Marichromatium purpuratum 984: one gene and its partner. Each later gene encodes a partner of the first gene's protein in a complex. Links are inferred from orthologs where the notes say so. Each region holds a gene or a part of one and is shown on either strand. Other genes may lie near its edges. The genes, in order: secA and secY.

Region 1 (16,222 bases):
GGGCTGGTGGCCGAGGGGTTGCGGCTCGACACCCGCCCCGAGTGCGGCACCTCGGTGCTCTCCGAACTCCCCGACGGCGCGCGCGCCACCCTGCTGCTCGGCTACTTCCCCAATCTGGTCGAGCACACCGAGATCTGCGCCGCCGCGCTGCAGCAACGCATCGGCCGGATCATCTTCCGCCGCGCCTCGTTCGAGCACGGTCACTTCCTCTCGGCACGCGATCATGGCCGGCTGGCCGACTACGAGGGACTGGGGATCGAGGTGTTCTGGTGCAACGACGCACGGGGGCACGTGGTCAAGCACGTCTTCCGCGGGCTGCGTGGCTACTTCACCGCGCCGGAGAACGTCTCGCGCTTCCACGACACCCTGGTGTTCGCCATCTACGGCTCGACCAGACCGCTCAACGACCACGGCATCGCCCAGGTCGAGCGCCTGCTCACCAACCTGCGCGGACTCTTCGGCAACGACATCAGCATCCTCACCGGCGGCGGCCCCGGGGCCATGCAGCAGGTCACCGACGTGGCCCACGAGATGGGGCTCATGGTCGGCTCGAGCTTCATCGAGACCATCGATCAGAAGCCCAACGACAGCGCCGACTTCTACCAGACCTTCCAGAGCCGCAGCCGACAGTCGCGCCAGCGCTGGTTCGAGATCGCCAGCTTCCACATCTTCCTCACCGGCGGCGTCGGCACCCTCGAGGAGATCGGCCTGACCCTCACCGACATGAAGCTCGGGGTGATCGAGTCCGGCCCTCTGGTGTTCTTCGACGGCAGCGGCAACGGCTTCTACTGGGAGGGCCTGCAGACCCAGCTCGCGCACATGGCCGACCAGGGCCGGATGCCGCACTGGTTGCTCGACGACATCCTCATGACCAGCGACCCCGACGCCGTGCCCAGGTTCTACAAGCAGGCGTTGCGGCTGGGTTGAGAAGAGGGGGATCAGCGATCAGCTTCCAGCGGTCAGCCTCCAGTGGGGAAAGGTCGGCCTTCACTCATCGCTGCGGCTGAATGCACACGCCCGCTGGTGGTTGGTGACTGGCGGCTGGTGACTGGTGGTTGGTGACTGGTGGTTGGTGACTGGTGGCTGGTGACTGGCGGCTGACGGCTGGTGGCTGGCGGCTGGCGGCTGGTAGCTGGTGACTGGCAGCTGGTGACTGGCGGCTGGCGGCTGGCGGCTGGCGGCTGGCGGCTGGCGGCCATAGCCCGATCACCCGTGACTTCTGTGAACAAAAGCCGCACAATCGAGCGAGGGGCCGACGCCCGTCGGGCGTCGGCGGTCAATGTCAGCCGGGGGCCGCGCACCGCGCCCGCCACCGAGAGCCAAGGGTCGAATTGATCCCGAGACATCCGCCGTGCCGACAGTCCTGACCTTCGAACATCCGCTCAACGAGCGCACCCGGACCTTCCTCCGGCTCGAACACCTGTTCGAGCGCTTCGATCACTTCGCGCCCCAGCCCGAGGATTGGGCGACGCGCGCCGCACTCGAGAGCCTGATCGAGATCGTTGCCATCACCGCCCGCGCCGATGTGCGCAACGAACTGCTCAAGGAACTCGAACGCACGCTCGAGACCCTGCGCCGCATCGCCTCGCGGCCCGGCGTCGACCCCGGCGCCCTGGAGCGCGTGCTCAGCGACCTGGAGCGCTCGCGTAACACCATCCTCGCCATCGACGGCCCCATCGGTCAGATCGCCCGCGAGGACGACTTCCTCAAGGGTGTCGCCCAGCGCAACAGCATCCCCGGCGGCAGCTGCAGCTTCGACCTGCCACAGCTCCACCACTGGCTGCTGCAACCGCCCGAACAACGCCAGCAGCGTCTGGCCGACTGGCTCGTGGACCTGCGCCCGGCCCATCAGGCGATCGCGCTGACACTCTCGCTGGTACGCGCCAGCGCCCCGCCGCGCCAGGCCATGGCCGAGGCCGGGTTCTATCAGGAGGCACTCGAGAGCCAGGTGCCACCGCAACTGGTGCGCATCGGCGTCGATGCCAGCAGCGGGCTCTACCCCGAGGTCAGCGGTCATAAGAACCGCTTCAGCATCCGCTTCATGACCATCGAGAGCGAGGAGCGCCCGGCCCAGACCAGCGACGACATTCCCTTCCGACTGACCTGCTGTCTTTTCTGATCCATGTCCATCACCGTCCCCTGCCCGACCTGCGCCACCCCCGTCGAATGGAGCGAGCAATCGCCCTGGCGTCCTTTCTGCAGCGAACGCTGCCGCCTCATCGACCTCGGCGAGTGGTTCAACGAGAACCACCGCATCAGCGAACCGATCGACCCCGAGACCCCGCCCCAGCAGACATCGCCGGAGCATTGAGTCGGCCCAGGCCAGCGGCCAGCGGCCAGCGGCCAGCGGCCAGCGGCCAGCGGCCAGCGGCCAGCGGCCAGCGGGATTGAACCGCTAAGATCGCCAAGGTCGCAAAGACACTGACCGACCTTCAGCGAGCAGCCTGAAGTCTGGGTTTGCAGTCAACTGCGGCGGCACAAGACGATCCAGCCTCCTCACTAGGAGGCTGGCAGCTGGAAGCCCTTCTTCTCTTCGCACCCTTTGCGGCTTTGCGGTTCAATCCGCTGGCGGCTGGTCGCTGGAAGCTGACTCGAACCGCGAAGACACCAAGGACGCAAAGACAGTGACCGGTCTTCAGCAAGCGGCCTTCAAAGTGGGTTTGCAGTCAACCGCGGCGATACAAGACGATCCAGCCTCCTCACTGGAGGCTGGCAGCTGGAAGCCCTTCTTCTCTTCGCGCCCTTTGCGGCTTTGCGGTTCAATCCGCTGGCGGCTGGTCGCTGGAAGCTGACTCGAACCGCTAAGATCGCCAAGGTCGCAAAGACAGTGACCGACCTTCAGCGAGCAGCCTGAAGTCTGGGTTTGCAGTCAACTGCGGCGGCACAAGACGACCCAGCCTCCTCACTAGGAGGCTGGCAGCTGGAAGCCCTTCTTCTCTTCGCACCCTTTGCGGCTTTGCGGTTCAATCCGCTGGTGGCTGGCGGCTGGCGGCTGAAAGCTAGTCGCCGGGCCACAGCCCGCGGATGGCGGCGATGCCCTGGGCGCCGAGGTCCCAGGCGGTGTCGAGGTCGGCGCGGGTCATGCCGCCGAGGGCGTAGACCGGAACATTGGCGGTGGCGGCGATGGCGGCGAAACGCGACCAGCCGAGGGCCGGGGCGCCGGGGTGAGTGGCGGTCGTCTTGACCGGCGAGAGCAACGCGTAGTCGAGTCCGAGGGTGGCGATGCGATCGAGTTCGGCGACATCGTGACAGGCGGCGCCAACCAGCTCGCCGGGCGCGCCGGGACGCGCGCCCAGCCGCGCGAGCAGGCTCGAGCCCAGATGCAGCCCGTGACGCGACACTCCGACGACCTCCTCCGGCGCACGATTGAGCAGCAGCTTGGCGCCGTGACGCTCGCAGCGCTCGAACGCCTGCTCGGCCAGCGCGCGATAGTCGGCGGCGCCGAGTGCGTGCGCGCGCAGCTGCACCAGTCGCACCCCACCCTCCAAGGCGCGCTCGAGCCGGCGCAGGAACTGCTCAGCGTGCTCGGGGTCGGCCCCGGTGATCAGCATCAGCGGGGGCAGACGCAGCGCGGTGATGATCGGCCGATCGGCGGCGGGGAAGTCGTCGGGGTTCATTGCCTCGGGGTGTACCCAGTCGAGCGGCTGGCCCTCGCGACCCTCTGGCACGCCGACATAGCGCTCGACCCGGTGGACGTCGAGCAGCACCCGTCGATCACCGTAGTGATGACGCACTCGGATCAGCGGCCGGCTGCGCTCGACACGGATACCGAGTTCCTCGTCGAGTTCACGGGCGAGCCCGGCGACTGGCGACTCACCCGTCTCGAGCTTGCCGCCGGGGAACTCCCACAGCCCGCCCTGGTGCACACCCTCAGGACGGCGGGCAATGAGGATCCGGCCCTCGTGGTCGGCGATGGCGCCGACCATGACATGGATCTCGGCGGGATCGCGATCAGCTGCGGTATTCGGCGTTGATGCGGACATAGTCGTAGGACAGATCGCAGGTGAGCACCTGGGCCTCGGCCTCACCGCGACCGAGATCGACACGGATGAGGATCTCGGACTCGGCCATCACCGCGGCGCCGGCGGCCTCTTCGTAGTCGGCGGCACGCCCGCCGTCACGCACGATAGCCACGTCGCCGAGCCACACCTGCACCCGGTCGATGTCGAGCGATTCGACCCCGGCGCGACCGATCGCCGCAAGGATCCGGCCCCAGTTGGGATCGGAGGCGAAGAGCGCGGTCTTGACCAGCGGCGAGTGGGCGATGGTATAGCCGACCCGACGCGCCTCGTGCCAGTCGCGCGCGCCCTCGACGGCGATGGTGACCAGCTTGGTCGCACCCTCGCCGTCCTTGACGATGGCCCGCGCCAACTCGGTGCAGAGTGACTCCAGCGCCTCCTGCAGGGCCGTCGCGTCAGCGCTCGCCGGATCGCTGACCGGCGCGTTGCCGAGCGCGCCGGTGGCGGCGAGCACGCAGGCGTCGTTGGTCGAGGTGTCGCCGTCGACGCTGACGGCGTTGAAGGAGCGGTCACTGGCCGTCTGCAACGCCTGCTGCAGCACCTCGGGGGCGACGGCGGCGTCGGTGGCGACGAAGGCGAGCATGGTCGCCATGTCGGGACAGATCATCCCCGAACCCTTGGCCATCCCGGTGAGGGTCGCGGTCTGTCCGCCGCACTGGAAGCGGCGCGAGGCGAGCTTGGGGAAGGTGTCGGTGGTCATGATCGCGCGCGCCGCCGCCGGCCAGGCGTCGGCGGCAAGCCCCGGCAACAGCCCCGGCAGCGCGGTGCTGAAGCGCTCGACCGGCAGGTGCTCGCCGATCACCCCGGTGGAGAAGGGCAGCACCTGCTCCGAAGCACAGCCGACCAGCCCGGCCAGCGCGCCGCAGCTCGCCTGCGCCGCCTCCAGCCCCTGTCGACCGGTGCCGGCGTTGGCGTTGCCGGCGTTGATCAGCAGATAGCGCGGCGCGGCGCTCGCGAGATGGCGGCGCGCCAGGGTCACCGGCGCGGCACAGAAGGCGTTGCGGGTGAACACCGCGGCGCAGGTCGCGCCCTCGGCCAGCTCCATCACCACCAGGTCGTCACGCCCCTGGTAGCGAATGCCGGCGGCGGTGGCCCCGAGCCGGATGCCGGGAACCGGGAGGAAGTCGATCGCGTCGCTGGTGTTCATGGTCTCAGTCCGCCTTGCCGTGACACTGTTTGTACTTCTTGCCCGAACCGCAGGGGCAGGGCTCGTTGCGACCGATCTTGCGACCGTCGCGGACGTAAGGCGCATCGGCCTCACCACCGGGCTGAGCGCCACGCCCCTCCTGCTCGGCACCAGGCTCCGGCGCCGTCCGTCCACCGTCGAGACCGGTGAAGGCGTCGTGCTTGAACTCGAAGCCAGCGCTCGGCGCGGCCTCACGCTCGGGTAGCTCGGCCGCGGTCTGCACCTGCAGCTTGGCGAGGGTGGCAACCACCTCCTGCTTGATCGAGTCGAGCATCGCCGAGAACATCTCGAAGGCCTCGCGCTTGTACTCCTGCTTGGGGTTCTTTTGCGCGTAACCACGCAGGTGGATGCCCTGACGCAGATAGTCCATGGCGGCGAGATGATCCTTCCAGTGCGCGTCGAGGGTCTGCAACATCACCGCCTTTTCCAGCTCGCGCATGTTGTCGGCGCCGACCACGCGCGCCTTCTCGGCGCTCTGCTCGGTGAGGGTCTCGGCGATGCGCGCGCGCAGCGTCTCCTCGTGCAGCGAATCGTCCTCCTCCAGCCAGCGACGCAGCGGCCAGTTGCCGCCGAAGTGCTCGGCCAGGGCCTGCTCGAGACCAGGCAGATCCCACTGCTCCTCGAAACTCTCCGGCGGCACGTAACCGTCGATGAGCTGGCCGAGCACGTCGCCGCGCATCGCCGCGATGGTCTCGCCGACGTCGGTGATGTCCATCAGCTCGCGCCGCTGGCGGTAGATCACCTTGCGCTGGTCGTTGGCGACGTCGTCGTACTCGAGCAGCTGCTTGCGGATGTCGAAGTTGCGACCCTCGACCTTGCGCTGGGCGTTCTCGATGGCCTTGGTCACCCAGCGATGCTCGATCGCCTCGCCCTTTTCCATGCCCATGCGCTTCATCATGGTCCCGATGCGCTCGGAGGCGAAGATGCGCATCAGATTGTCTTCGAGCGAGAGATAGAAACGCGAGGAGCCAGGATCGCCCTGACGCCCGGAACGACCACGCAGCTGGTTGTCGATACGCCGCGACTCATGGCGCTCGGTGCCGATCACGTGCAGACCACCGGCGCTCATCACCGTGGCGTGACGGCTCTCCCAGTCGGCGCGCAGCGCGGCGGCGTCGGCCCCGGCGCCAACGGCCTCCAGCTCGGCCTCGAGGTTGCCGCCGAGGACGATGTCGGTACCACGACCGGCCATATTGGTGGCGATGGTCACGGTCCCCGGACGACCGGCCTGGGCGATGATCGCCGCCTCGCGCTCGTGATGCTTGGCGTTGAGCACCTGGTGCTCGATGCCTTCCTTGGTGAGCAGGTTGTCGATCAGCTCCGAGGTCTCGATCGAGGCGGTACCGACCAGCACCGGCTGACCACGCGAGACGCAGTCGCGCACGTCCTCGATGATCGCCTGGTACTTCTCCTCCTGGGTGAGGTAGACCAGATCGCCGCGGTCGTCACGCACCGTCGGCTGGTTGGTGGGAATCACCACCACCTCGAGCCCGTAGATCTGCTGGAACTCGTAGGCCTCGGTGTCGGCGGTGCCGGTCATGCCGGCGAGCTTGGGGTAGAGACGGAACAGGTTCTGGAAGGTGATCGAGGCCATGGTCTGGTTCTCGGCCTGGATCGCCACGCCTTCCTTCGCCTCGACCGCCTGGTGCAGCCCCTCGGACCAACGCCGCCCGGGCATGGTGCGCCCGGTGAACTCGTCGACGATGATCACCTGACCGTCGCGCACGATGTAGTCGACGTTGCGCTGAAACAGCGCGTGTGCGCGCAGCGCCGCATAGACGTGGTGCATCAACGCGATGTTGGCCGAGTCGTAGAGGCTCGCGCCGGCGTCGAGCAGGCCGGCCTCGACCAGCATCTGCTCGACGCGCTCGTGTCCTTCCTCGCTGAGGTAGACCTGGCGCATCTTCTCGTCGACCGAGTAGTCACCGGGGCCGAAGTCGGGCTTGCCCTCGTCGTTGGTGATCGGGTCCTGGCGGGTCAGGCGTGGGATCAGGGTGTCGATCTTGTTGTAGCGATCGGTGTCACCCTCCGAGGGACCGGAGATGATCAGCGGGGTCCGCGCCTCGTCGATGAGGATCGAGTCGACCTCGTCGACGATGGCGTAGAAGGGGTCGCGCTGGACCCGCTGCTCGGGGCGGAACGCCATGTTGTCGCGCAGGTAGTCGAAGCCGTACTCGTTGTTGGTGCCGTAGGTGATGTCGGCGGCATAGGTCTCGCGCCGCGTCACCGGACGCAGATGACGGTAACCCTCGCCCTCGACCGGTTCATGGGCCGGGTCGAGCAGATAGGATGCGGCATCCGGCCCCATGCCACCGGAGGAGTTGATGACGCCGACCGAGAGCCCGAGGAAATGGTAGAGACGCCCCATCCAGGCGGCGTCGCGTCGCGCCAGATAGTCGTTGACGGTGACCACGTGCACGCCCTTGCCGGGCAACGCGTTGAGATAGGCGGCGAGGGTCGCGACCAGGGTCTTACCCTCACCGGTACGCATCTCGGCGATCTTGCCGTCGTTGAGCACCATGGCGCCGACCATCTGGACGTCGAAGTGACGCATGCCGAGCACCCGTCGCCCGGCCTCGCGCACCACCGCGAAGGCCTCGGGGAGCAGCGCCTCGAGGGCCTCGCCGTCGGCCAGCCGCTTGCGGAACTCGGTCGTCTTGGCGGCGAGCGCATCGTCCGACAACCGCTCGATTTCGGGTTCGAGTGCATTGATCTTCGCGACCGACTTCAGCAGCGACTTGACCAGGCGATCGTTGCGGCTGCCGAAGACCTTCTTGAGCAGTTGAGTGACCATCGAATTGACTGAGACCTGTGCCTAGGAAAATCGGGGAATTGTACCGGATTTGCTTGACCGTTGCGGGACCACCGGGGGCGGAGCCCAGGGCTCCCGCGCGATCATCACCATCCAAGGACCACCTTGGCGCAGCATCGTTCGTCAAGAGCCGCCCTGAGGCCTTGGCGCTCAATGCTGATCGAGGAAGGAAGGAGCACGACACCATGGAGGCGCGCGATGCGCCCCGCTGAACCCGCAAGCGGCGCTCAACCGCCCGACTGATCGGCACCGGCGTCGGCCAGGGTGCGCTTGGGCGTCTTGCCAAGGTAGACCATGGGGTCAACGGCCTTACCGTCCTTGATCACCTCGAAGTGCACGTGCGGACCGGTGGCGACGCCCGACGAGCCGACGGTGGCGATCTTCTGCCCCCGGCGCACCATCTGCCCGACCTCGACCAGATTCTTGTTGTTATGGGCGTAGCGGGTCACCAGTCCGTCCATGTGACGAACATCGACCACCAAGCCATAGCCATTGCGTCGGCCGCTGAACTCGACCACGCCATCGGCGGCTGCGGCGATCGGGGTGCCGCGCGGACTGGCGAAGTCGACACCACTGTGGAACAGCCGCACCTTGCGCGTCGGGTGGATCCGATAGCCGAACTTGGAGGTGATATAGCCGGAGGCGACCGGCCAGTTGGTCGGCAGCGCCTGCGCCTTGAGCCCCTGCTCCATCACCACGCCCTCGATCACCCCGAGCTTGCGCTGGCGATCATCGATGAGACTGGCGACGCTGCCGAGTTCGCTAATCAATTCCTTGATGGTGTAGTCGCGCACCGGTCCCTCGGCGGGGCCACCCTGCGGCGGCGGTCGATCGAAGTCGAACTCCTCGGCGTCGAGCCCGGACATCTGCACCAGCCGTGCGCCGAGCGCATTGAGTCGCAGCAGTTCGGCCTGCATCTCCCCGAGACGGGCGGCGAGCGCGTTGATTTCATCGGTGGAGGGGGTGGCGGGAATCGAGAGAGTGGATGCGGCGGCAGGTGGCGGGGCGGGCGGTTCGATGCGGATGAGGGACTGACCGGCCAGGAATCCGATCCCGCCACCACCGAGCACGCAGGCCCCGAGGGCCAGCAGGATCACCTGGCCACGCGGGGCCTTGCTTCGATCGAGATGATGCATCGCTTCTCTCTACGGTTAGGCTCACGCCCGAGGACGCGAGTTTATACTACGGTGACGTGATTTGATTCTGGCACTGCCGGCATGGCCCCATTCGCCACCTACCGGAAACGCCGAACGATTGGATAGGCGCCTTCATTGACATCATCGGGCGGCAGCACACGCCTCCTGCTCGACACACCGACAACCCGCAGCGATGCCCGACCGGCCCAAAACGATCCACGACCTGCTCTGGAACAACCCCATGGTGCGCGCCCGGCTCGCCCGGCGACAGCGCGAACTCGAACTACTCGAGGCCGCTCGCCAGCGCGTCCCCGGCGGGCTGCAGCGTCACTGTATCGACGCCCACCTCGAGGACACCACGTTGGTGCTAGTGCTCGACTCGCCGGCGTGGGCGACTCGCGCGCGCTTCATCGCCCGCGATCTCGGCGCCGCGCTGGCCGCGCCCGATCTCACCGCGGTGCACATCCAGACCCGACCGCCACAGTCACCACGCCAGCACCCCACCAGCGCTCAGACCGGCACTCCGCGTCGACTCTCGGCGGCGACCGTCGAACACTTGCGCACCGCCGCCGAACACCTGGACGACCCCGAACTCGCCGCCACCTTCAGACGACTCGCCGAGCGTCATGTCGAGGACGACACCTCGAACGACTGAGCGAGCACACGCAAGCGACCGGCCGCTGCCAGGGGCAGCGACCGGTCGTTGCGGCAATGGATTGACGAGGGCTGGGCGCGACCATCATCATCGCCCGGCCAGACCCGGCGGCTCAGATCGCGGCCACCGGCTGACCATAACCGATGGGGGCGCACTCACCGTCCTCGAAGCTGACCTCCTCCCAGGCGGCGGTGTCGGCAACCAGGGCACGGACCAGCATGTTGTTGAGTGCGTGCCCGGACTTGTGACCGCTGAAGGCGCCGACCAGAGAATGGCCGAGCAGGTACAGGTCACCGATGGCGTCGAGCATCTTGTGACGCACGAACTCGTCGTCGTAGCGCAGGCCTTCCTCGTTGAGCACCCGATACTCATCGACCACCACGGCATTGTCGAGGCTACCGCCGAGGGCGAGGTTCTGCTGGCGCAGCGCCTCGATCTCCTTGAGAAAGCCGAAGGTCCGGGCCCGGCTGACCTCGCGCACGAAGGAGTGGGTCGAGAGGTCGATGCTGGCGCGATTGACCCGAGCGTGGAAGGCCGGATGGTCGAAATCGATGGAAAAATCGACCCGGAAGCCGTGATAGGGCGTAAAGCGTGCGTACTTGTCGCCATCACGCACCTCGATCGGGCGCTTGATGCGGATGAAGCGCTTGGCCCTAGGCTGCTCCTCGACACCGGCAGACTGGATAAGGAACACGAAGGGCGCGGCGCTGCCGTCCATGATCGGCACTTCGGCGGCACCGAGATCGACATAGGCGTTGTCGATACCGAAGCCGGCGAAGGCGGCGAGCAGGTGCTCGACGGTGGAAACCCGCACGTCGTCGCGCACCAGGGTGGTGGAGAGCCGGGTGTCGCCGACGTTGAAGGGCGTGGCCTGGATCTCGACCGGGGTGTCGAGATCCACCCGCCGGAACACGATACCGGTATCCGGAGCGGCCGGGCGCAGGGTGAGCGCGACCTTCTCACCGGTGTGAAGCCCCACGCCGGTGGTCTGGATCACGGTCTTCAAGGTGCGTTGCTTGATCATCGCCCGGGTTACCCCTCGCTATCCACGGCGGCCGACGGCGATCCCTGCCGGTTGCCGGTCGAGTCCAGCGCGGGACCGGCTCAACCGGCCCCACGCCGCTCATCCTGTGCTCGATTCATGTGCACGCGCGTCATCACGACGGGTGCGGTTTCGGATAGCTTAGGGTTTTCCCGAAGATTTATCAAGTTTCGCACGCAACAAGACACGACGCCCCTGTTTTCAAACGTCTTTCAGATACAGGGAAACCCCTGATCAATCAGCCTGACGACGCAAGAAGGCGGGGATGTCGAGATAATCCAGGTCGCTCTCCCCGACCGACTCGGACGCCGCCTGAGCACCCGCCTTGCGCGCAACCGCCGGACGGCGATCGAGTTCGCGATAGTCGGGCGCGCTCTCACCCCCGTCACCGCTGACCAGACGCATCGCCGGCTCCTGCAGCCCGGGACGGCGGACCTTGACGCGATTACCGCCGAGCCCGGTGGCGACCACGGTCACTCGCAGCTCGTCCTCAAGTTCGGGGTCGACCACGGTCCCGACCACCACGGTGGCCTCGTCGTCGGCGAACTCGCGCACCGTGCTGCCGACCTCGTCGAACTCACCGATGGTGAGGCTCATCCCCGCGGTGATGTTGACCAGGATGCCCTTGGCGCCGGCGAGATCGATGTCCTCGAGCAGCGGGCTGCGGATCGCCGCCTCGGCTGCCTCGCGGGCACGATTCTCGCCCTGGGCCGCACCGGTCCCCATCATCGCCACGCCCATCGTCGACATCACCGTCTTGACATCGGCGAAGTCGACGTTGATCAGTCCCGGGCGGGTGATCAGCTCGGCGATGCCCTGAGTGGCGTTGAGCAGCACGTCGTTGGCCGCGCGGAAGGCGTCGAGCAGGCTCATCTCCTTGCCGAGCACCGCCAGCAGCTTCTCGTTGGGAATGGTGATCAGCGAATCGACGTTGGTGGCCAACTCGGCGATCCCCTCCTCGGCCACGCGGCTGCGCTTGACGCCCTCGAAGGGGAAGGGCTTGGTGACCACGGCGACGGTGAGGATCCCCAGCTCCTTGGCGACCTGGGCGACCACCGGCGCGGCGCCGGTACCGGTACCACCGCCCATGCCCGCGGTGATGAAGACCATGTCGGCGCCCTCGAGCGCATCCTGGATGCGATCGCGATCCTCCATCGCGGCACTCTGTCCGACCTCGGGGTCGGCGCCCGCGCCCAGTCCCTTGGTGATACCGGCGCCGAGCTGCAGGATGGTCTTGACGTTGGAGTTCTTCAGCGCCTGAGCATCGGTGTTGGCGCAGATGAAGTCGACCCCCTCGATGGTCGAGGCGACCATGTGGTTGACCGCGTTGCCGCCACCGCCACCGACGCCGATAACCTTGATGACCGCGTTCTGGCTATGGGTGTCCATCAGTTCGAACATGTGAAATCTCCTCTCTTGTTGCAGTGCGCAAAAACCTGAAACCTCGTCGGCGCCGCGCTCCAGGCGACACCGCCCCCCGACATCCCCGACGTCCTCTGGACACCGGGGCCTCTGAGACCGCAGGCCGCGGTCCATCCTGACTACGGCATCGCTCGCGACACCGCCCTGCCGACACCACCGCCCCGGAACGACCGGAGCAGCGGCACCGTCCCTCTAGAACGTGCCCTGGAACCAGCCGCGCATGCGCGACCACATCCCTTGCAGCCCCGGCCCCTCGGCCATCTCGGGAGCACGGGCGAAGCGGTGCTGGCGCGCATACATCAGCAGTCCCACCCCGGTCGCATAGGCCGGGTTGTCGACCACCTCGGACATGCCGACGACGTGCTGCGGCACACCGAGACGCACCGGCATGTCGAACACCGACTCGGCCAGCTCGACCAGTCCCTCCATCTTGGCCCCGCCGCCGGTGAGCACCACGCCGCCGGCGACCACCTCCTCCAGCCCGCTGCGCCGCAGCTCGTTCTTCAGCAGGGTCAGCAGCTCTTCGTAGCGCGGCTCGGCGACCTCGGCGAGCATCTGGCGCGAGAGCCGGCGTGGCGGTCGGTCACCGATGCTCGGCACCTCGATCGCCTCGCTGTCGGCGGCGAGCTGAGCGAGCGCGCAGGCATGCTCGACCTTGATCTGCTCGGCGTATTGGGTGGGCGTGCGCAGCGCCACGGCGATGTCGTTGGTGACCTGGTCGCCGGCGATCGGGATCACCGAGGTGTGGCGGATGGCGCCATTGGTGAACACCGCCATATCGGTGGTGCCGGCACCGATGTCGACCAGACAGACGCCGAGTTCCTTCTCGTCCTCGCCGAGCACCGAGTAGCTCGAACTCAGCTGCGAGAGCACCAGGTCGTCGACATCGAGCCCGCAGCGGCCGATGCAGCGGGTGAGGTTCTGCGCCGCGCTCGCCGCGCCGGTGACGATGTGCACCTTGGCCTCGAGGCGCACCCCGCACATGCCGATCGGCTCGCGCACCCCGCCCTGCTCGTCGATGATGAATTCCTGCGGCAGGATGTGCAGGGTCTTCTGGTCGGCCGGGATCGCCACCGCACGCGCCGAGTCGATCACCTGATCGACATCGGCCTGGGTGACCTCACCCTCGTTGACCTTGGCGACACCGTCGGAGTTGAAGCTGCGCACATGGCTGCCGGCGATCCCGGCGTGCACCGAGTGGATCTCGCAGCCGGCCATCAGCTCGGCCTCTTCCACCGCGCGCTGGATCGACTGCACCGTCGACTCGATGTCGACCACCACCCCGCGCTTGAGTCCGCGCGAGGGGTGGGCGCCGATGCCGATGATCTCGATCTGATCATCATCCTTGAGTTCGCCGATCAGGGCGGCGACTTTGGAGGTGCCGATGTCCAGGCCCACCAAAAGATTCTTGTCGTTACGTCGCGACATCCGGTTCTATCCTCGATTGTCGGGCCACTCCGGGCGACCCGAGTTCGCGCGGACCTGCGCCTGTCTCTCATCCGCCCAGCGCACGGCGAACCCGTTGCTGTAGCGCAGATCCACGACCAACAATTGTCCAACCGCCTCGAGCTGCGGGGCGTTGGCGATGAAGCGGGCGAGACGCTCCTCGACCTGCTCGGACCCGAGCCGCAGCTCGGTACCCATCACCAGCTCGATGCGCCAATCGCCGCGCGGATCGACCGCCAGGGTCTGGATCAGATGGCCGACCAGCATCAGTCGGTCGCGCCAGTCCTGATAGCGACTCGCCAGCTCGGCGGCGCGCGCCTCCTCGCCCACGAGCACCGGCAATCCCGCCGGCAGGGTCGCGGCGCGCGGTCGGAACACCACCCCCTCGGCGGTCACCAGACCATCGTCGTTCCAGCGCGCGATCGGCCGATGCTCCTCGACCAGCACCAGCAGCCGATCGGGCCACACCCGACGCAGACTGGCATGACCGACCCAGGCCAGCGACTCGGCCGCGCGCTTGAGTTCGACCAGGTTGGCGGTCAGGATGCCGCCATCGAGTCGCTCGGTCAGGGTCTGGCTGAGCAACGCCGAGGAGTGATGATGCAGCTCGCCCTCGACCTCGATCACCCGCACCGGCAACAACCCCGGCTCCTCCTGGATAAACCGCCAAGCCCCGAGCGGCATCGCCAGCAGCAGCACCACCCCGAGCAGCCCGCGCCAACGCGAGCGCCCCAGCCGCTGCAACAGCGGACGCTTCCTGGTAGCCCCGCGACGGCGTCGTTCAGCCACGGTCGAAACTCGTCTCCAGGATGCGCCACACCAGCCGATCGAAGTCCATCCCCGCCGCCCGCGCCGCCATCGGCACCAGGCTGTGATCGGTCATCCCCGGCACCGTGTTGATCTCCAGCAGGAAGGGGTCGCCAGCGGCGTCGAGCATCAGGTCGACCCGCCCCCAGCCGCTCGCCCCGGCCTGCTCGAAGGCGTCGAGCGCGAGCGACTGCAGCGCGTGCTCGCGCGCCGGCTCCAGTCCGCTGGGGCAGAAGTAGCGGGTGGTGTCGGCGCTGTACTTGGCCTCGTAGTCGTAGAAGACGTTGGGCGTCTCCAGCCGGATCAGCGGCAGCGCCTCCTCGCCGAGGATGGCGCAGGTGTACTCCGCGCCCGCGATCCAGCGCTCGGCGAGCACCAGGGCATCGAAGGCACTCGCCGCACGCCAGGCGGCGGCGAGCCCGGCGACGTCCTCGACCTTGGCCATGCCGATGCTCGAGCCCTCGTGCACCGGCTTGACCATCAACGGGAAACCGAGCGCCGCGGCCGTCGGCAGGTCGTCCTCGTCGCGCAGCAGCACGGCGTCTGCGGTGGGCAGACCGCCCCCCGACCACAGCAGCTTGCAGCGATGCTTGTCCATGCCCAGCGCCGAGCCGAGCACCCCGGAGCCGGTGTAGGGCATGCCGATACGCTCGAGCGCCCCCTGGATCTGGCCGTCCTCGCCGCCGCGTCCGTGGAGCACCACGAAGGCGCGCTCGAAGCCGCCGACCCGCAAGCGCTCGAGCACGTCGGCGCCGGGGTCGATCGGCTCGGCGTCGACACCCTGACGGCGCAGCGCCTCGAGCACCGCACGCCCGCTCCTCAGCGAGATCTCGCGCTCGGCCGCCTCGCCACCGAGCAACACCGCAACCCGGCCGAACCCGGCCGCGTCCTGAACCCGATGCCTGGTCATGACTCCCCCCCGACGAGCCGCCGCACCTCGGGCATCAACCGCACCCCGCTGGCGCGTTCGACCGTGGTCTGCACCAGCGCGATCAGCTCGACGATGTCCCGGGCGGTGGCATCGCCCGTGTTGATGATGAAGTTGGCGTGACGCTCGGAGACCTGGGCGCCGCCGAGTCGTCGCCCCTTGAGCCCGTTGGCCTCGATCAGTCGCGCGGCATGGTCCCCCGGCGGATTGCGGAACACCGAGCCGCAACTGGGCTGACCGATCGGTTGGGTGGCGGCGCGGCGATCGAGCAGCGCGCGAATCCGCGCCATCGCCGCGGCGCCGTCGCCGGGCTCGAGCACCAGGTCGGCGCCGACGAACCACTCGCCCGCCGGCCCGCGCACCTCGCGATAACCCGGGGTGAAGTCGCTCACCGGGCGCTCGCGGACCCTCCCCCGGCGATCGATGGTGCGCACCCGCGCGACCCACGGCCAGGTCTCGCCGCCCCAGGCCCCGGCGTTCATCGTCAGGGCGCCGCCGAGGGTGCCGGGGATGCCGGCGAGGAACTCGACCCCGACTAGGTCGGCGCGCGCGGCGACGCGGGCGAGCTTGGCGCAGGTGACCCCGGCGCCGACCCGCAGGCCGTGCTCGCCGTGACGCTCGAGCCCGTCGAGACAGCCCAGGGTGTGGATCACGGTGCCGGGAAACCCGGCGTCGTCGATCAGCACATTGCTCCCCAGTCCCAGCCACAACAGCGGCTCGCCGGGGTCGAGCGCAGCGAGGAAGGCGGCGAGATCGTCGAGATCGGCCG
Region 2 (11,843 bases), 2.4 Mb from region 1 along the record:
GTCGGAGAGGCGCCGACGACGGTCGGTGGTCTGTCCGGGCTGCTTCTCGAGGTTGCACTTGGTGTCCAGAGCGCGCGCGCGGCTCTTCAAGGAGAGATCGGTCCCCTCGCGACGCGCCAGCTTGCAGGTTGGGCCTGTGTAACGTGCCATGTCTCTTCCTGTTGATCTGTCAGACGCGCCGCTTCTTGGGCGGACGGCAGCCGTTGTGCGGGATCGGGGTCACATCGGTGATGCTGGTGATCTTGAAACCCGCGTTGTTGAGTGCGCGCACGGCGGACTCACGACCCGGCCCCGGCCCCTTGACGTTCACGTCCAGGTTGCGCAGGCCGTATTCCTTGGCAGCCTGACCGGCACGATCGGCGGCAACCTGAGCCGCGAAGGGCGTGCTCTTGCGCGAACCGCGGAAGCCCGAACCACCGGCGGTGGCCCAGGCCAAGGCGTTGCCCTGACGATCGGTGATCGTGATGATGGTGTTGTTGAAGGAGGCGTGGACGTGCGCAATGCCGTCTGCAACCTGCTTCTTGACCTTTTTCTTGGTGCTGCGAATCGGTTTAGCCATTCGACGTAATCCAGCTAATCTGCTGCGCCAGGGCGCTTAGCGTTTGATCGGACGACGCGGCCCCTTGCGGGTCCGTGCGTTGGTGCGCGTGCGCTGACCACGCAGGGGCAGGCCGCGACGATGACGGATGCCGCGGTTGCAGCCGAGGTCCATCAGGCGCTTGATGTTCATCGACACTTCACGACGCAGATCGCCCTCGACGGAGAATCTGGCGACCTCGCCACGCAGCTTCTCGACCTCTTCCTCGGTGAGGCTCTGGATCTTGGTGTCACGCGGAATACCTGCCGCGTCGCAGATCTCGCCCGCGCGGGTGCGGCCGATGCCGTAGATCGCGGTCAACGCGATCACGGCGTGCTTTTTGTCGGGAATGTTGACGCCGGCGATACGGGCCATAGCTACGAACCCCTCAGTCCTAAATGCTCAGCGGGTAAACCGCGCAGTATAACAAATTGCTTACTGTAGTCAACGGGAGTCCGTCAACCCTGGCGCTGCTTGTGACGGGGGTCGGAACAGATGACCCGCACCGTTCCATTCCGCTTGATCACCTTGCAGTTTCTGCACAACTTCTTGACCGATGCACGCACTTTCATTCTTGTCTCCTAAGAGTCGGGGCCTTCTTCAGCGCAACATGCCGGCGCCGGGTGACTTCAGGTTGGCCTTCTTCATCAGGCCCTCGTACTGATGCGACATCAGGTGAGCCTGAATCTGCGCCATGAAGTCCATGACCACGACCACTACGATTAACAGTGAGGTGCCGCCGAAATAGAACGGCACGTTGTAACCCACGATCAGGAACTCAGGCAGCAAGCAGACAGCGGTGATGTAGATCGCGCCTGCTGCCGTCAACCGGGTCATGACGGTATCGATGTAGCGCGCCGTCTGCTCCCCCGGACGGATCCCCGGAATGAAAGCCCCAGAGCGCTTGAGGTTGTCGGCCGTCTCCTTCGCATTGAACACCAGCGCGGTGTAGAAGAAGCAGAAGAAGATGATCGCCGTCGCGTAAAAGAGCACGTAGACCGGCTCACCGGGCGAGAGCTTCGCGGTGATGTCGGCCAGCCAACGCAGATCCTCGTTGCTGCCGAACCACTGCCCCAGCGTCCCTGGGAAGAGGATGATGCTGGAGGCGAAGATCGGCGGGATGACGCCGGCCATGTTGAGCTTGAGCGGCAGGTGCGTGCTCTGCGCCTGCATCATCCGCCGCCCCTGCTGGCGACGTGCGTAGTTGACGGTAATCCGCCGCTGCCCGCGCTCGACGAACACCACGAATGCGGTGACCGCCAATGCCAGGGCGAACAGCGCGAGGACCGCCAGCGAGTTCATCTCACCGGTGCGCGCCAGCTCCAGGGTGCCGCCGAGCGCCGAGGGCAGACCGGCGACGATACCCGCGAAGATGATCAGCGAGATGCCGTTGCCGATACCGCGCTCGGTGATCTGCTCGCCGAGCCACATCAGGAACATGGTGCCGGTCACCAGCGACACGGTCGCAGTGAACACGAACCCGGGACCGGCGTGGGAGACCAACGCCGAACCACCAGCGGTCTGACCCTGCAGCGCCATCGAGATACCGATGGCCTGAAAGGTCGCGAGCACCACGGTACCGTAGCGGGTGTACTGAGTGATCTTGCGGCGACCGGACTCGCCTTCCTTTTTCAACTGTTCGAGCTTCGGCAACACCGCCGTCATCAACTGCATGATGATGGAGGCGGAGATGTAGGGCATGATGCCCAGCGCGAACAGACTGGCGCGCTCCAGGGCACCTCCCGAGAACATGTTGAACATGTCCAGGATCGACCCCTGGTTCTGATCGAACAGGATGGCCAAGGCCTCGGGGTTGACGCCCGGGACCGGGATGAAGGTACCGATACGATAGACGAGCAGTGCGCCGAGCACGAACAGCAGGCGCTGACGCAACTCTGTCAACCGCCCCATACCGCCGAGCGCACTTCCCATGGATCCGACGTTCTTGGCCATCTGCTACGCGCCTTCCCGATTAGTCCTCGACCTTGCCGCCCGCCGCTTCGATCGCCGCGCGCGCACCCTTGGTCACGCCCAGGCCACGTACGGTGACAGCCCGCGAGATCTCGCCCGAGGCGATGACCTTGACCGACTTGATACGGTGGTTCAATACCCCGGCCGCGACCAGCGCAGCGAGATCGACGGTGTCGCCCTCGACCAGGGCCAACTCGTTCAGGCGCACCTCAGCCTGGACCAGCGCCTTGCGCGACCGGAAACCGACCTTCGGCAGACGACGCTGCAGCGGCATCTGACCGCCCTCGAAGCCGACCTTGTGGAAACCACCGGAACGCGACTTCTGACCCTTGTGGCCGCGGCCACAGGTCTTGCCGAGTCCGCTGCCGATCCCGCGACCGACGCGCTTGGCAACCTTGCGGCTGCCCTCGTCGGGCTTCAGCTCATTGAGTCGCATCTCAAGACTCCTCCACGACCTTAACCATGTAGGACACGGTGTTGACCATGCCGCGGGTGCAAGGGGTGTCCTCGACCTCGACGACCTGGTGCATGCGCCGCAGACCGAGGCCGCGGACGCAGGCCTGGTGACGCTCGAGGCGTCCATGGACGCTGCGCACCAGCTTGACCTTCATCATCTTCTTGTCAGCCATCGCTTACCCCAGAATCTCTTCGACGGTCTTGCCGCGCTTGGCAGCGACGAGCTCGGCGTCGTTCATCTTGCGCAGGCCTTCGATGGTCGCCTGGACGACGTTGATCGGGTTGTTGGTGCCGATGCACTTGGCCAGCACGTTCTGCACCCCGAGCACCTCGAAGACGGCACGCATCGCGCCGCCGGCGATGATACCGGTACCCTCGGAGGCCGGCTGCATGAACACGCGGGCCGCGCCGTGACGCCCCTGCAGCGGGTACTGCAGCGTGGTGCCATTGAGCTTGACGTCGATCATGTTCTTGCGGGCATTCTCCATCGCCTTCTGGATCGCCACCGGCACCTCACGCGCCTTGCCGCGACCGAAGCCGACCCGACCCTTGCCGTCGCCGACCACGGTCAGCGCCGCAAAGCCGAACTGACGTCCGCCCTTGACCACCTTGGCGACCCGATTGACGGTCACCAGCTTTTCCAGAAGCTCGTCGCCTTCTGTCTTTGGATTGAAGTTCGCCATGATCGAGTCCTTAGAATTTCAGTCCGTGTTCACGGGCGGCATCGGCGAGCGCCTTGACACGGCCGTGATAGCGGAAGCCGGAACGATCGAAGGCGACCGATTCCACACCAGCGGAGCGCGCGCGCTCGGCGATCGCCTGACCGATGACGGCCGCGGCTGCGACGTTACCCTTGTGGCCCTCGATCGCTTGACGCAGGTCCTTGTCGAGGGTCGAGGCGCTGGCCACGACCTTGTCGCCCTCGGGAGCGATGACCTGGGCGTAGATGTGCCGGGGCGTACGGTGCACGCACAGACGGAAGACACTGAGCTCCCGGATCTTGGCACGAGCCCGCGCCGCACGGCGCAGACGAGCTTGTTTCTTATCCATTGCCTAGACCCCTTATTTCTTCTTGGCTTCCTTACGCAGGACGTTCTCGTCCGCGTAACGCACGCCCTTGCCCTTGTAGGGTTCCGGCGGACGGAACCCACGGATCTTCGCCGCGACCTGACCGACCTGCTGCTTGTCGGCACCGCTGACGACGATCTCGGTCTGACTCGGGGTCTCGATGGTGATGCCCTCGGGCACCGGAAAATCGATCGGGTGCGAGAAGCCGAGGTTGAGGTTGAGCACCTTGCCCTTGGCCTGAGCGCGATAGCCCACGCCGACCAGGGTCAGCTTACGAGTGAAGCCGGTGCCGCAGCCCACGACCATGTTATTGATCAGCGCCCGAGTGGTGCCGGCCATGGCCCAGTCCTTCTCGTACCCTTCGGCACGAGCGACCAGCAGCTGACCGTTTTCCTCACAGACGCGGACCGCCGGATGCACGGTCCACTCCATCGAACCCTTGGGGCCGGAGACCTTGACGTCCTGACCTTGGAGTTCGACTTTAACCCCATTGGGGATGGCGACCGGTGCCTTTGCAACGCGAGACATAGTTCCGACCTCCCTTAGGCGACGTAGGCGATGATCTCGCCGCCGTGACCCGCCTTGCGGGCCTCGCGGTCGGTCATCAGACCCTTGGAGGTGGAGACGATCGCAACGCCGAGACCGGCCCAGACCTGGGGCAGCTCGTCCTTGCTGCGATAGATGCGCAGACCGGGGCGCGAGACGCGCTTGAGGTACTCGATCACGGGCTTGCCGCGATAGTACTTGAGCCTGAGAACCAGCTGGGGCTTACCCTCGTTCTCTTCGACCTGCGCGTCGGCGATGTAGCCCTCTTCCTTCAGCAGGTTCGCGATCGCGATCTTCTGCTTGGAGGACGGCATCATGATGGTGAACTTGCCGCGCTGCTGGCCGTTACGGATACGCGTTAGCATATCCGCAATCGGATCCGACATACTCATTGGCTTCTCCTCGGGTCAATCCATCGTTGCCGATGTGATACCCATTGGGGGGACTTGGTTTTCAGGATGCTCGGGCCGGAAGGCCCGAGGGGGGAATTCTACCAGCTTGCCTTGACGACGCCAGGGACATCGCCACGCATCACTGCCTCGCGCAGCTTGTTGCGCGAGAGACCGAACTTGCGATACACGGCATGCGGACGGCCGCTGACACGGCAGCGACGCTGCTGACGCGAGGGGCTGGCGTCGCGCGGAAGCTTCTGCAGCTTCAGCACGGCTTCGTCGATCTGCTCGGGAGTCGCGTTACGGTCGTTGATCACCGCCTTGAGCTCGGCGCGCTTGGCGCTGAACTGGGCCGCGACCTGGGCGCGCTTGCGATCGCGCGCGATCATGCTCTTTTTCGCCATGGTCTCTACCTCAGGTACGGAAGGGGAAGTTGAACGCCTCGAGCAGAGCCCGTCCTTCTTCGTCCGTCCGAGCCGACGTGGTGATGGTGATGTCGAGCCCGCGCAGTGCATCGATCTTGTCGTAATCGATCTCGGGGAACATGATCTGCTCGCGCACGCCCATCGAGTAGTTGCCACGCCCGTCGAACGCCTTGGGGCTGAGCCCACGGAAGTCGCGGATACGCGGGATGGAGACGCTGATCAGGCGGTCGAGGAACTCGTACATGCGCTCGCGACGCAGGGTCACCTTGCAGCCGATCGGCCAACCTTCGCGGATCTTAAAGCCTGCGACCGACTTGCGGGCGTAGGTGACGATCGGCTGCTGGCCGGCGATGGCACGCATGTCGGCGACGGCGTTGTCCATGACCTTCTTGTCGGCCACGGCCTCGCCAACGCCCATGTTCAGCGTGATCTTCTCGATGCGCGGCACCTGCATCACGCTCTTGAAGCTGAAACGCTCCTTGAGCTGACCGACGATGCGCTGTTCGTATTCTGTCTGTAGTCTGGTGGACATCTCGCTTCCTTCGGTCAGACGTCGACGACTTCGCCGTTCGACTTGAACACGCGAACCTTGCGACCGTCTTCCAGGATCTTGAAACCGACGCGGTCTGGCCCGCCCTTCTGCGGGTTGTAGAGCGCCACGTTCGAGACGTGCATCGGCATCGGCTTGTCGACGATACCACCAGGCTCGCCGACCTGCGGGTTCGGCTTCTGGTGCTTGCGCGCGATGTTCACGTTCTCAACGATGATGTGCTCGGCGTCGACGACGCGCAGCACGGTACCACGTTTACCCTTGTCTTTGCCGGTAATGACGGTGACGTCATCACCCTTCTTGATCTTTTGCATGCCGTCGTCTCCTTACAGCACTTCGGGCGCCAGCGAGATGATCTTCATGAAGCGCTCGCCACGCAATTCACGCGTGACGGGGCCGAAGATGCGGGTGCCGATGGGCTGGAGCTGGTTGTTCAGTAGCACGGCGGCATTGCCGTCGAAGCGGATCAGGGAACCGTCGGGACGACGCACGCCCTTGCGGGTGCGAACGACAACGGCGTTGAACACGTCGCCTTTCTTGACCTTGCCGCGCGGGATTGCGTCCTTGACCGTGACCTTGATGACATCGCCGATGCCCGCGTAGCGCCGATGCGATCCGCCAAGCACTTTGATGCATTGCACGCTCCGGGCGCCGCTGTTGTCAGCGACGCTGAGATTGGTCTGCATCTGAATCATGTTGTTTACCTACGCCTATTGCTGATTCCGGGCTAAACCGGCTGCTGAGCGAATCGCGAGACGGACGAGCGACAAAACGAGCGAACGTCCGGGACCTTGTCGAAGCGCGTCGCCTCAGCGCGCCTTTTCGATGACCTCGAGCAGACGCCACGTCTTGGTCTTGGAGAGCGGCCGGCACTGCTCGACACGGACGAGATCACCCTGGTTACAGGTGTTCTCTTCATCGTGGGCATGAATCTTGGTCGAACGACGCATGAACTTGCCATAGAGCGGATGCTTGACGCGACGCTCAATGAGCACGGTCACGGTCTTGTCCATCGCGCTGCTGATGACGCGCCCTTCCTGGATGCGGTTGCTGTTGTTCTCGTCGCTCATGCTTGCTTGCCCGCCATTTCCGCCATCACCGTCTTGATCCGGGCGATATCCCGGCGCACGGCCTTCATCTGCGAGGGTTTGGACAGCTGACCGGTGCCCTGCTGCATGCGCAGGTTGAACTGCTCGCGCAACAGGTCCATCAACCGCGCCTGCAGCTCGTCGAGGCTGCTCTGTCGGAGTTCGTTAGCCTTCATCACAGGATCGTCCGCTTCTCAAAGGTGGTCTGCACGGGCAGCTTGGCAGCGGCGAGCTTGAAGGCCTCACGTGCCAGCTCTTCGCTGACGCCCTCGATCTCGTAGAGCATCCGGCCGGGCTGGATCGGCGCGACCCAGTACTCGACGTTACCCTTACCTTTACCCATTCGAACCTCGAGAGGTTTCTTGGAGATCGGCTTGTCGGGGAAGACGCGAATCCACAGCTTGCCGCCACGCTTGACGCGACGGGTGATGGTACGACGGGCCGCCTCGATCTGACGCGCGGTCACCCGGCCACGGCTCACGGCCTTGAGACCGAACTCGCCGAAGCTGACCTGGTTGCCGCTCTGGGCGAGGCCACGGTTGCGGCCCTTGTGTTGCTTTCGGAACTTGGTGCGTTTCGGTTGCAGCATGACTTAACCCTTTCTTCCGGCGCTCTTGGATGCCGGCTCCTCAGGGACCTGGTCGCCGAACACCTCGCCCTTGAAGATCCACACCTTGACGCCGATCACGCCATAGGTGGTGCGCGCCTCGGCGAAGCCGTAATCGATGTCGGCACGCAGGGTGTGCAGCGGCACGCGACCCTCACGGGCCCACTCGCTACGGGCGATCTCGGCGCCGTTCAAACGGCCCGCGACGTTGACCTTGATGCCCTCGGCACCCAGACGCATGGTGTTCTGCAACGCGCGCTTCATCGCGCGACGGAACATGATGCGACGCTCGAGCTGCTGGGCAATGCCCTCGGCGACGAGCTGGGCGTCGAGTTCGGGCTTGCGGATCTCCTCGATGCTGATGTGCACCGGAATCCCCATCATCTTCGAGACCTGCACGCGCAGCTTGTCGATGTCCTCGCCCTTCTTACCGATCACCACGCCAGGACGCGCGGTGTGGATGGTGATGTGGGCGTTCTTCGCCGGACGATCGATCTGGATGCGGCTCACCGAGGCCTTTGCAAGCTTCTTGCGCAGGAAATCGCGCACCTGCAGGTCGGTGTTGAGCAGGTCGGCATAATCTTTCGAACTTGCATACCACTTGGAAGTCCAGTCCTTGACGATGCCAAGTCGGATGCCGTTCGGATTAACTTTCTGTCCCATACTGGTCCCCTGAAATTCCTTACGCTTCCGACACCGTCAAGCTGATATGGCTGGTACGCTTCATGATGCGGTTGGCGCGGCCCTTGGCACGCGCGCGAATCCGCTTCATGGTCGGACCCTCGTTGACCTGGATCGCAGCGACCTTCAGCTCGTCGATGTCAGCGCCTTCGTTGTGCTCGGCGTTGGCGATCGCGGACTCCAGGACCTTCTTGATGATCTCGGCGCCCTTCTTGTTGCTGAAGGCCAGGGTGTTCAGGGCCTCCTCGACGCGCTGACCGCGGATCAGATCGGCGACCAGCCGGGCCTTCTGGGCAGAGACCCGTGCGTATTTCAATGTTGCTTCGGCTCGCATTGCGGGTCTCCGACTAGCGCTTCTTCGCCTTGCGATCGGCGGCGTGCCCACGGAAGGTGCGCGTCAGCGCAAACTCGCCGAGCTTGTGGCCGATCATGTTTTCATTGACGAGCACCGGCACGTGCTGACGCCCGTTATGGACTGCGATGGTCAGCCCAACCATTTCCGGCAACACCATGGAGCGACGCGACCAGGTCTTGATAGGCCGTTTACTGTTCTGGGCGACCGCCTCTTCCACCTTCTTGATCAGGTGGTGGTCCACAAAGGGTCCTTTTCGAATCGAACGTGGCACTTGCTCAACCTCGCCTTATTTACTTGCGGCCGCGACGACGCACAATCATGCCATCGGTCCGCTTATTCTTGCGCGTTTTATGGCCCTTAGTCGGCACACCCCAGGGGGTGACCGGGTGACGACCACCGGAAGTCCGGCCCTCACCACCGCCGTGCGGATGGTCGACCGGGTTCATGACGACACCACGCACCGTGGGACGCACGCCACGCCAGCGGGTCGCGCCGGCCTTGCCGAGCTTCCGCAGGCTGTTCTCGGAGTTGCCGACCTCGCCGATCACCGCGCGGCAATCAGCATGCACCTTGCGCATCTCACCGGAGCGCAGACGCAGGGTGGCCATCGCGCCTTCACGCGCGACGAGTTGGGCCGATGCACCGGCCGAACGGGCGAGCTGGGCGCCCTTGCCCGGACGCATCTCGATGCAGTGCACCAAGGTACCGACCGGGATGTTGCGCAGCGGCATGCAGTTGCCGACGCTGATCGGAGCGGCCTCACCGGCCTGCACGCGATCGCCTGCGCTCAACCCCTTGGGGGCGATGATGTAGGCACGCTCACCATCGGCGTACTTCAGCAGCGCCAGATGAGCCGTGCGGTTCGGGTCGTACTCGAGCCGCTCGACCACGGCCGGTACGCCTTCCTTGTTACGCTTGAAATCAACAACACGGTAACGCTGCTTGTGACCACCACCCTGGTGGCGCACAGTGATGCGTCCGAAGTTGTTGCGTCCACCGTTCTTCGTCTTTTTCTCGATCAGCGGCGCGTAGGGGGCGCCCTTGTGCAGTTCGGGGGACTGCACCTTCACGACAAAGCGGCGCCCGGCGGACGTCGGTTTGGTCTTTACGATTGCCATCTTGGTCTATCCGTTGCTGTCCGCCGCTGCGCTCACGCGCCGCCGCCGAAATCGATATCCTGACCAGCTTCCAGACGCACATAGGCCTTGCGCCAGTCCTGACGCTTGCCGTGGCGCTGACCGAAACGCTTGGTCTTACCCTTGACGTTGAGGATCTGCACGCTGTCGACCTTGACCTCGAACAGCAGCTCGACGGCCTGGCTCACCTCACGCTTGGTCGCGTCGGTCGTAACCCGGAACACGACCTGGCCGGACTCGGCGATACGGGTCGACTTCTCGGAGACGATCGGCGCGAGCAGCACCTTCATCAGACGCTCTTTGTTCATGCCAGGCGCTCCTCGAGTTTCTTGATCGCCGCCTCGGTCGCGAGCACGTTCTCGAAAGCGATCATGCTCACCGGGTCGACCTCCTGAGCCGCCATCACGTCAACACCGTTGACGTTGCGCGCGGCCAGGAACAGGTTCGGCTCGATGCCGTCGGTGAGGATCAGCACGTCCTTCAGACCCTGGCCCTCGAGCAGTGCGAGCAGCTCCTTGGTCTTGGGTGCCTCGAGCGCGAACTCGGAGACCACCACCAGACGCTCGGTACGCACCAGCTCGGAGAGGATCGAGCGCACGGCACCGCGGTACATCTTGCGGTTGACCTTCTGGCTGTAGTCGCGCGGCTGCGCGGCGAAGGTCACACCACCGGAGCGCCACAGCGGGCTGCGGCTGGTACCGGCACGAGCACGACCGGTGCCCTTCTGACGCCACGGCTTGGCACCGCCGCCAGAGACGGCTGAGCGGTTCTTCTGAGCCTTGGTGCCGGCGCGCGCGCCGGCCAGGTACGCGGTAACCACCTGGTGAATCAGACCGGGCTTGAAGTCGGCCCCGAAAACGGTGTCCGAGACCTGCACGCTGGCACCGCCGTTGTCATTTCGAATGGCGAGTTCCATGGACTTAACCCTTGTTCTTCTGCTTCACGGACGGCAGCACGACCACGCGACCACCCGCCGGACCGGGCACACCGCCACGGACCAGCAGCAGGTTGCGCTCGGCATCGACACGCACCACCTCGAGACCCTGCTGGCAACGATTGGCGGCACCGAGGTGACCGGCCATCTTCTTGCCCTTGAACACACGGCCCGGGGTCTGGTTCTGACCGATGGAACCCGGCGCGCGGTGCGACAGCGAGTTGCCGTGGGTCGCATCCTGACCACGGAAGTGGTGGCGGCGGATGGTGCCGGCGAAGCCGCGACCCTTGGTCACGCCACGCACGTCCACCTTCTGGCCGGCCTCGAACATGGAGACCGAGATCTCCTGACCGACTTCGATGTCGGCACCTTCTTCGCCCTCGAGACGGAACTCGCGCAACACTTCACCGGCCTCGATACCGGCCTTGGCGAAGTGCCCCGCCATCGGCTTGGTCACACGCGAGGCGCGACGCGATCCGAAGGCAACCTGAATGGCGCGGTAGCCATCGGTCTCGGCGGACTTGACTTGGCTCACACGGTTGGGCTGGACCTCGATCACGGTGACCGGGATGCTCTCCCCGTCCTCGTTGAACAGCCGGGTCATGCCAGCCTTACGCCCGATAACTCCGATCGTCATCGTTTCGTCCTCAGCTCAGCTTGATCTGGACGTCGACGCCCGCGGCCAGATCCAATTTCATCAGCGCATCGACCGTCTTGTCGGTCGGATCGACGATGTCCATCAGGCGCTTGTGGGTGCGCAGCTCGTACTGGTCACGCGCGTCCTTGTTGACGTGCGGGGAGACCAGGACCGTGAAGCGCTCCTTCTTGGAAGGCAGCGGAACCGGACCACGAACCTGAGCGCCGGTACGCTTGGCGGTATCGACGATCTCGCGTGCGGACTGATCGATCAGACGATGATCGAACGCCTTCAGTCGAATACGAATTCTTTGGCTGCTCATATCCTTACTCGATGATCTTGGAGACCACGCCGGCGCCGACGGTACGACCACCCTCGCGAACAGCGAAGCGCAGGCCCTCTTCCATCGCGATCGGCGCG

What was found.
Region 2: the proteins of secA (region 1) and secY are in contact, whole or in part, in a crystal structure (PDB 3DIN), measured with the Thermotoga maritima proteins. The link is inferred for Marichromatium purpuratum 984 from one-to-one orthologs. Residues at the interface, in WP_004082002.1 of Thermotoga maritima: Glu261, Ala262, Arg263, Lys300, Ala301, Arg302, Thr303, Ile304, Ile305, Leu323, Tyr324, Asp325, Pro326, Val329, Ser330, Tyr333, Ile336, Lys340, Phe345, Val349, Glu363, Phe364, Tyr374, Ser375, Gly376, Gly377, Glu393, Ile395, Thr482, Ser483; in WP_004081795.1 of Thermotoga maritima: Glu108, Gly109, Glu110, Glu111, Ala236, Glu237, Arg238, Arg239, Ile240, Thr241, Ile242, Gln243, Tyr244, Ala245, Arg246, Arg247, Val248, Thr249, Gly250, Arg251, Arg252, Val253, Tyr254, Gly256, Ala257, Ser258, Thr259, Tyr260, Leu261, Pro262.

What each region holds. Positions count from the first base shown.
Region 1 is NZ_CP007031.1:3,203,463-3,219,684, forward strand. The notes cover bases 4,971-8,301. They hold secA (preprotein translocase subunit SecA), read right to left. Parts: upstream 8,000-8,301; coding sequence 5,171-7,999; downstream 4,971-5,170. Other genes in these bases: argJ (bifunctional glutamate N-acetyltransferase/amino-acid acetyltransferase ArgJ), read right to left, coding at 4,971-5,166; MARPU_RS13925 (M23 family metallopeptidase), read right to left, coding at 8,245-8,301. Also shown: MARPU_RS13895 (LOG family protein), read left to right, coding at 1-927; cell division protein ZapD, read left to right, coding at 1,352-2,119; DNA gyrase inhibitor YacG, read left to right, coding at 2,123-2,311; MARPU_RS13910 (Nudix family hydrolase), read right to left, coding at 3,000-3,926; more of argJ, read right to left, coding at 3,952-4,970; more of MARPU_RS13925, read right to left, coding at 8,302-9,153; MARPU_RS13930 (DciA family protein), read left to right, coding at 9,347-9,808; lpxC (UDP-3-O-acyl-N-acetylglucosamine deacetylase), read right to left, coding at 9,921-10,832; cell division protein FtsZ, read right to left, coding at 11,085-12,251; cell division protein FtsA, read right to left, coding at 12,465-13,700; MARPU_RS13950 (cell division protein FtsQ/DivIB), read right to left, coding at 13,707-14,507; MARPU_RS13955 (D-alanine--D-alanine ligase), read right to left, coding at 14,500-15,435; murB (UDP-N-acetylmuramate dehydrogenase), read right to left, coding at 15,432-16,222. UniProt on the Escherichia coli protein: Required for protein export, interacts with the SecYEG preprotein conducting channel.
Region 2 is NZ_CP007031.1:813,723-825,565, reverse strand. What follows is about bases 355-3,162. They hold secY (preprotein translocase subunit SecY), read right to left. Parts: upstream 2,531-3,162; coding sequence 1,178-2,530; downstream 355-1,177. Other genes in these bases: rpmD (50S ribosomal protein L30), read right to left, coding at 2,986-3,162; rplO (50S ribosomal protein L15), read right to left, coding at 2,550-2,984; rpmJ (50S ribosomal protein L36), read right to left, coding at 1,036-1,149; rpsM (30S ribosomal protein S13), read right to left, coding at 596-952; rpsK (30S ribosomal protein S11), read right to left, coding at 355-559. Also shown: rpsD (30S ribosomal protein S4), read right to left, coding at 1-150; more of rpsK, read right to left, coding at 170-354; more of rpmD, read right to left, coding at 3,163-3,177; rpsE (30S ribosomal protein S5), read right to left, coding at 3,181-3,687; rplR (50S ribosomal protein L18), read right to left, coding at 3,698-4,054; rplF (50S ribosomal protein L6), read right to left, coding at 4,067-4,600; rpsH (30S ribosomal protein S8), read right to left, coding at 4,615-5,010; rpsN (30S ribosomal protein S14), read right to left, coding at 5,109-5,414; rplE (50S ribosomal protein L5), read right to left, coding at 5,425-5,967; rplX (50S ribosomal protein L24), read right to left, coding at 5,982-6,299; rplN (50S ribosomal protein L14), read right to left, coding at 6,312-6,680; rpsQ (30S ribosomal protein S17), read right to left, coding at 6,795-7,055; rpmC (50S ribosomal protein L29), read right to left, coding at 7,052-7,249; rplP (50S ribosomal protein L16), read right to left, coding at 7,249-7,662; rpsC (30S ribosomal protein S3), read right to left, coding at 7,666-8,343; rplV (50S ribosomal protein L22), read right to left, coding at 8,363-8,695; and 7 more genes. UniProt on the Escherichia coli protein: The central subunit of the protein translocation channel SecYEG. Consists of two halves formed by TMs 1-5 and 6-10.